2 regions of the Pectinatus frisingensis genome follow, and region 1 is predicted to be linked to the other one. Evidence: riboswitches for the same ligand, from Rfam matches in the RefSeq annotation. Region 1 holds a riboswitch; the other holds the start of a gene.
What was found. A riboswitch is a leader RNA that binds a small molecule or an ion and turns the genes downstream of it on or off. The one in region 1 is predicted to bind magnesium.
Positions count from the first base shown of each region.

Region 2: it holds a riboswitch for magnesium, as region 1 does, so the genes downstream of both, F8M42_RS11350 (MgtC/SapB family protein) here and F8M42_RS05755 (ABC transporter permease) in region 1, are expected to answer to the same signal.

Region 1 is NZ_CP045424.1:1,229,125-1,232,555, forward strand. Features, by position in the region: gene F8M42_RS05750 (LL-diaminopimelate aminotransferase) at 1-1,166, shown strand, start outside; M-box (ykoK) riboswitch at 1,309-1,477, shown strand; gene F8M42_RS05755 (ABC transporter permease) at 1,624-3,366, shown strand; gene F8M42_RS05760 (ABC transporter ATP-binding protein) at 3,383-3,431, shown strand, end outside.
Region 2 is NZ_CP045424.1:2,419,857-2,423,287, forward strand. Features, by position in the region: gene mgtA (magnesium-translocating P-type ATPase) at 1-940, opposite strand, end outside; gene F8M42_RS13760 (hypothetical protein) at 961-1,092, opposite strand; gene F8M42_RS11350 (MgtC/SapB family protein) at 1,122-1,796, opposite strand; M-box (ykoK) riboswitch at 2,145-2,306, opposite strand; gene aroH (chorismate mutase) at 2,520-2,882, opposite strand; gene F8M42_RS11360 (ABC1 kinase family protein) at 2,944-3,431, opposite strand, start outside.

The sequences.
Region 1 (3,431 bases):
AAGCTTTTAAAGACAAGAATCCTTCAGCTGATATTATAAGTTTAGGTATCGGCGATGTTACACAACCGCTGGCACCCGTGGTAATTAAAGCCTTACATAAAGCAGTCGATGAAATGGCTGATGCCAGTACATTTCGTGGTTATGGACCGGAACAGGGATATGATTTTTTACGGGAAAAGATTGTTAAAACAGTATATCATGCTCACGGAGCTGATATAGCACCTGATGAAATTTTCGTTAGTGACGGGGCAAAAAGTGACTGCGGCAATATTCAGGAAATATTTGGTACTGATAATATTATTGCGATAACAGATCCGGTTTATCCGGTATATCTTGATACTAATGTTATGGCTGGACGTACGGGCGGCTATGATGAAACTAAGGGAATTTTTTCCAATGTGGTATATATGCCATGCACGGCGGATAATAATTTTGTTCCTAAAATACCGAAACAGCATGTTGATATGATATATATATGTTGCCCTAATAATCCTACAGGGACAACTTTGACCAGAGAACAGCTTGCAAAATGGATAGAATATGCCAGACAAAATGATGCTGTTATTTTATATGATGCTGCTTATGCCTATTATATAACAGAAGCTGATATTCCCAGGACTATCTATGAAATACATGGAGCCAGAGATGTAGCTATAGAGTTCAGATCATTTTCTAAGACCGCTGGTTTTACGGGAATGCGCTGTGGTTATACAGTTATACCGAAAACAGTTTTTGCCCGTACTAAAGCAGGGGAAAAGCAGGCTTTAAATCCATTGTGGAATCGTCGCCATACGACTAAATTCAATGGTACGGCGTATATTGTTCAGCGGGCTGCGGAAGCTGTTGTGACTGAACAAGGGCAAAAGGAAATAATGCAGACCATAAATTATTATATGGATAACGCCAGGATAATTAGAGAGGGATTAGACGGGGCCGGTATAGAATATTTTGGCGGGATCAATGCTCCGTATATCTGGCTTAAGACACCTAATGATATGAAGTCATGGGACTTTTTTGATAAATTATTGTCTGAGGCAAATATTGTCGGGACACCAGGAGCCGGTTTTGGCCCTTCAGGGGAAGGTTATTTTCGGCTTACAGCATTCGGCGATAAGGAAAATACAAAAAGGGCTGTAAAACGTATTAAAACAAAGCTGACTTTATGAACGGAGTAATATAAATTAAACCGCTGTTGATTTTTGCAGCGGTTTTTGCCAGCCATAATAAAATACGTTAAATTTGTGTAAATAGTGAAAAATACATTGCATTTTATTATTCATAGTGCTAAGATAAGCCAGTGGAAAATTAATATAGTTTTGTTAGGTGAGGTTCCTGCAATAAACATAGGCTATTGCCCGGAAACATCGAGAGATGCCAAGGGGTAGGACAGGTGTTATCGAAATAAGGTATTACCCGAGATAGCTGAGTATTTACTCTACGTTATGCAGTGCTAAAGCTTGGACGATTGAAATCTGCAGCGGATGTTTTGGAACCTTCTCATGATTTTTGAGAGGGTTTTTGTATTTAGTTACAAAAATTTATTTTGATAAGGGTGGTGGTAAATATGGACGATGGCTCTGGTGGCGGTAAAAAAATATTTACAATTATCGTAGGAGGTACCTTATGGAAATATTTACCAAATCCCTGTCAAGAAGAAAATTTTCTTTAATGGATGTAGGAATACTTTGCATTATTTTTATTATTTTATATGCTATATTGAAATTAGGAATGGGGATGAATGCCCCTTTTTCTCAGGGAGAGCATCTTGAAATAAGTCTTTCACCGGCGATGCTGCCCTATTATGCCGGTAGATCTTTACTGCGAATGTTCATTGCCTTTATTTTTTCTTTGATTTTTACATTGGTTTATGGTTATATAGCTGCAAAAATTAAATCTGCAGGGGCAATAATGATACCAATTCTTGATATTTTGCAGTCAATACCTGTTTTGGGGTTTTTATCGGTTACGATAGCAGCGCTTATGGCAGCGTTTCCTCATAGTCTGTTCGGTGTGGAATGTGCATCTATTTTAGCAATTTTTACAGGACAGGCATGGAATATGACTTTTAGTTTTTATCATTCGCTGATTACTATACCCAAGGATCTGACAGAAGCGTCGCAAATGTTGCATTTCAACGCCTGGCGGAGATTTATTAATCTTGAATTGCCTATTTCGGCAATAGGATTGATTTGGAATGGCATGATGTCTTTTGGCGGCGGCTGGTTTTTTTTGGCAGCCAGCGAGGCAATAAGTGTATTGGGTGAAGATATTCATCTGCCGGGAATAGGTTCATATTTGGCTGTCGCAGTTGATTCTGGTAATATTCAGGCCATGCTGTATGCGATGGTAACGATGCTGGTCATGATTTTATTAGTGGATCAGTTCTTTTGGCGGCCTTTGGTAGTGTGGGGACAGCGTTTTAAGTTGGAATTATCTGAGTCTGATATTCAACCTACATCGTTCGTTTATAATATTTTGTATAAATCTTTTATTGTACAGTGGCTTTATCATAGATTATTCGTCCCATTGGGCCGGTCGGTTAATAAAATTGCCATGCGGTCGGTAGACAAAATAGATGATGTTTCTGAAATGTACAGAAAAACTCCCGAAGCATTAACCGGGCAAAGGATAGCCAAAGTAATTGTAATTATATTTTTTATTTGGTTATTATACAAGCCCGCGATGGAAGCAGCTGCTATGCTGTATAATATAGGCATGTCTGAAATAAGCGGGGCTTTTATGCTGGGATTATGTACAGCAGGACGTGTTTTTACGGCTTTACTGCTTGGTGCGCTGTGGACAATTCCTGTAGGAGTTAAAATAGGGCTCAATCCTAAATTATCACAAAAAATGCAGCCAATAGTACAAATGGCCGCATCTTTTCCGGCAAACATGCTTTTTCCATTCATTACTATTTTATTTGTCCAGTACAATGTAGATTTTGAATATGGGTCAATTTTGCTGATGATGCTTGGCACTCAGTGGTATATATTATTTAATGTAATTGCCGGAGCAATGAGTATACCAAATGATTTATTGGAAGCAGCTGATGTTTTTGAATTAGCAGGCTGGAAAAAATGGCGCTCATTTATCCTTCCTAGTATATTTCCCAATCTGGTAACTGGTCTTATAACCGCGTCCGGTGGAGCATGGAACGCTAGTATTGTGTCAGAACTGGTCAGCTGGAAGGATATTACTCTGACGGCATCAGGAATCGGTGCTTATATAAACTCATCGACTTCATCGGGCAATTGGAATGAAATTTTGGTGGGACTCACTGTTATGTGTGTGATAGTAGTATTTATAAATCATTTTCTTTGGCATAAATTATATTATTTAGCACAGACCAAATATCATTTAGATTGAATAGGAGAAGTTAAGAATGGATAATTTACTGGAATTAAAAGGAATAAATAAAACGTTTAAAATAA
Region 2 (3,431 bases), 1.2 Mb from region 1:
GAGTCAGTCCCACTGCAACAGAAATGCCGAATAGAAATGCATCAAACCAGCTTCCCTTGGTAAATACGTTAATGAAAAAAATAACCGGAACCATCACCAACATAAACCGAATCAACACCCATGATACGGAATTTACCCCTTTTTCAAAACTAGTTATCGCCGGTTTTTTAACTACTGCCTGAGCCATAGTGCCAAATAACGTATCATTGCCTGTAGTCACCACCACAGCTTTGGCTGTGCCGCTTAAAACATTGCAGCCCATAAAAACTAAGTCTTCGTATTCCGTCATACTTCCCTTTTTACCGGGTTGTTCTACTACAAATTTTTCGACTGGTTCACTTTCACCGGTCAATACTGATTGACTGATAAATAAATCTTTTGCCTGCAAAAGACAAACATCGGCAGGAATCATATCCCCTGCTGATAAATGTACAATATCACCAACAACTATATCGTCAATGGGGATTTCTGCCAGCCCTGTTTCCTTTCTTTCCACAGTAGCTGTTGTCGTAATCATTTCCAATAATTTCGATGCGGCAGCGCCGCTGCGTGATTCTTGTACATATCGCAGTAACCCTGAAATGATAACCATCGTCAAAATAATTATTACGGAAGTAGGGTCCACATCATCAGGTGAATTTTGATATATTGGAATAATTATATCTGTAAAAGATGATATAAGCGCTAAAAATATCAAAATGGACGTAAACGGATTAATGAAAGCTTTCGTTATCTTTTTTAAAAACGACAGCCTTTTACCATGTACTATTTTATTATTACCATAAAGCTCACGATTATTTTCTATTACTTCCGATGATAATCCATCTATATCCGTGTTCACTGTCCGTAAAAATTTTTCTTTGTTGTTAACTGCTGATAAAAGCCTTTTTTCGATTTTTTCTCTTTGAACCTTCATTTTTAAATTTTCACTTTTTTTCATTGTCTTCCCTCCATATTTTGCTATGAGGAATTTATCTTTTCAGATGTATTGATAACTATTCTTTTTATATAAATAAGATATTTATCAATACATCTGAATTTTTTATTATTTTCCCCAAAGTTTATCCTGTGATGACCACCAGCATCATCCATTGTCCTCACCCCTTTCAGTTCGATACAATTTATAAATTTTTCCATCCGACCCCGATTACCCCTTTATTAATACTCAAGCGGGCAATCAATTTTTCTGCAATTACATTTCTTTGTTTGCCATAACACGAAACCACTGCTTCAATTTCCACTTTTTCACCAATAATATCACCACTTTCCAGTTTAATGAGTTTTAATTTTGTATCTGCGATATAATTCATGATTTTTTCTCGTATGGTCAATTCCTCTCTTTCCATGCAAGTCACACAAATATGATATACATTCTCCGTTTCATCAAAACATTCCAAAGGTTTCAGCCAATTAGCAAATGGCCGCAACAATAAATTAACCATAAGCAATACCCCCGTAGCCGCCAAAACAATAGCATACTGTCCGGTACTGGCAAGTACGCCAATCGCAGCTGAACACCAAATAGTCGCTGCCGTATTTAATCCGCGTACACTAGTACCTTCTTTAAAAATAATTCCACTGCATAAAAAACCAACTCCCGAAACTATCTGCGCTGCCACTCTGGACAGATCCGCCGCATGCTCCGGTTCAATTATCATAGAAAACAACACAAAAACACACGCTCCCAAGCTGACTAGTGTATTGATCCGAACTCCGGTCGGATGCCCTGTCAGCTGACGTTCTATACCAATCAAAATACCGGCTAGCACCGCTATTCCCAATCTCATCAAAAACATCGTAAACACTGTGTCCATCCCCTTTTCATAATGGATTTTTGCAGATCATTTAACCATTTCCACTTAAAAAAGGGCGCAAAAAATCCACAGTCAATTCAATTAAGAAAAATAATTCATTTTATTGTTTTTCTTAATGCCTGACTGTGGAAAATATTATTTATATTAACTCATTGATAAAAATCTATGCTTAATATCACTAAAAACCAATTAAATTTCCTCAGTCCGGCATTTTTCGAATACTTCCATCATCCATCATACATTCATCTCCTCAAATAAAACAAAAACCCATGTCCCGGTTACAAACCGCAGACATGGGAAAATATCAAATAATATTTTCGCAGTGCAAAAACACCACGCCACCGTTTGAGCTTTAACTTTGCAAGGCGGTGAAACTGTATTAGATGATACCTTGTTTTTCGATATCACCTGTTCAAACCTTCTCATAGTGTCTCCACCACTCCGCGGCAACAGTCCATATCCTTGCAGTAGCCTTACTTACCGGAACAATATTTAATTCCTGTTTATTATATGACTCATATTTTCACTTGTCAATACTTTTCTATCAGCTTCGCATTATCATGATTAATAATTATCATTAATCTTTTAGCCTTTTCTGCTTTATGAATATTTATACAGTCCTCTATCATTGATAATCAACTGTCTTTTAACAAATGGGACTGTCAACTTAAAAGCAAGATTCAATATCAATACAATTAACCAAGATTATATCACACTTATATCCGGTCTCAATTTTCTTGCCCCACCCAAATAAACATGTTCTATTTCCGACTGTTTTTTAGAACTATCGGTTAAAAGCAGCACTCTTATACATTTTTCGATGCTATTATCCACTGCCATCTGCTGAGCATCAAAAAGCGGCACTAAATTCCAACCTGGCAGACAGCGTGCCGCTGCTGCCGGAAAAGCCGCTGTTACATCATGTGTCGCTGAAAAAATAGCCGCCCCGATATCATCCACAGTCAACTCATTTTTTAACATTATTACCCTTAACAATTCCTGAACAGCCTCATATATTTCTGTTTTATTATCTTTTTCTACCGTTATTGCCCCGCGTATGCCACGCAACTAAATCGCCTCTTTCATATTTTTGCCACAAAACAAATTATACTGCTTCTGCATTTGATTTTTAACGATGTCGCCAAATACTTATCAAAAGGCGGGCGCATAAAATAAGCGCTGCCAAATATCCCAAAACGCCTAAAAAAGGAATTTCCAGAAATTTAGGTGTCATATTGGTTGTACAAATAATAGAAGATCCCAGCAGCAGAGCTGAACTTATAATGCCGATTATAAGTTTATTTATCATTTTGTCAAAATTTTTCAACGGTTCCTCTGAACCGGTCAAATCAAGATTGACCTTAGTCTGCCCACTCATCGTCATTTTTATCATATCCGACAGCTGTTCTGGCAGCTGCATTGACCGATACATAAGAGAATAACCATCTTGCCGTATTTTCTTTAGCTCGTCGCGCCAATTAAAATTCTTTGAAAAATCACTTTGCATCTGATCTTTTAAAATATCTACAAAACTAATCTTGGGACAAGTTATACGCATAATCCCATCTATAGTCATAATACCTCGAGCAAACATGCTAAGTCCCGGTATTATTCCCA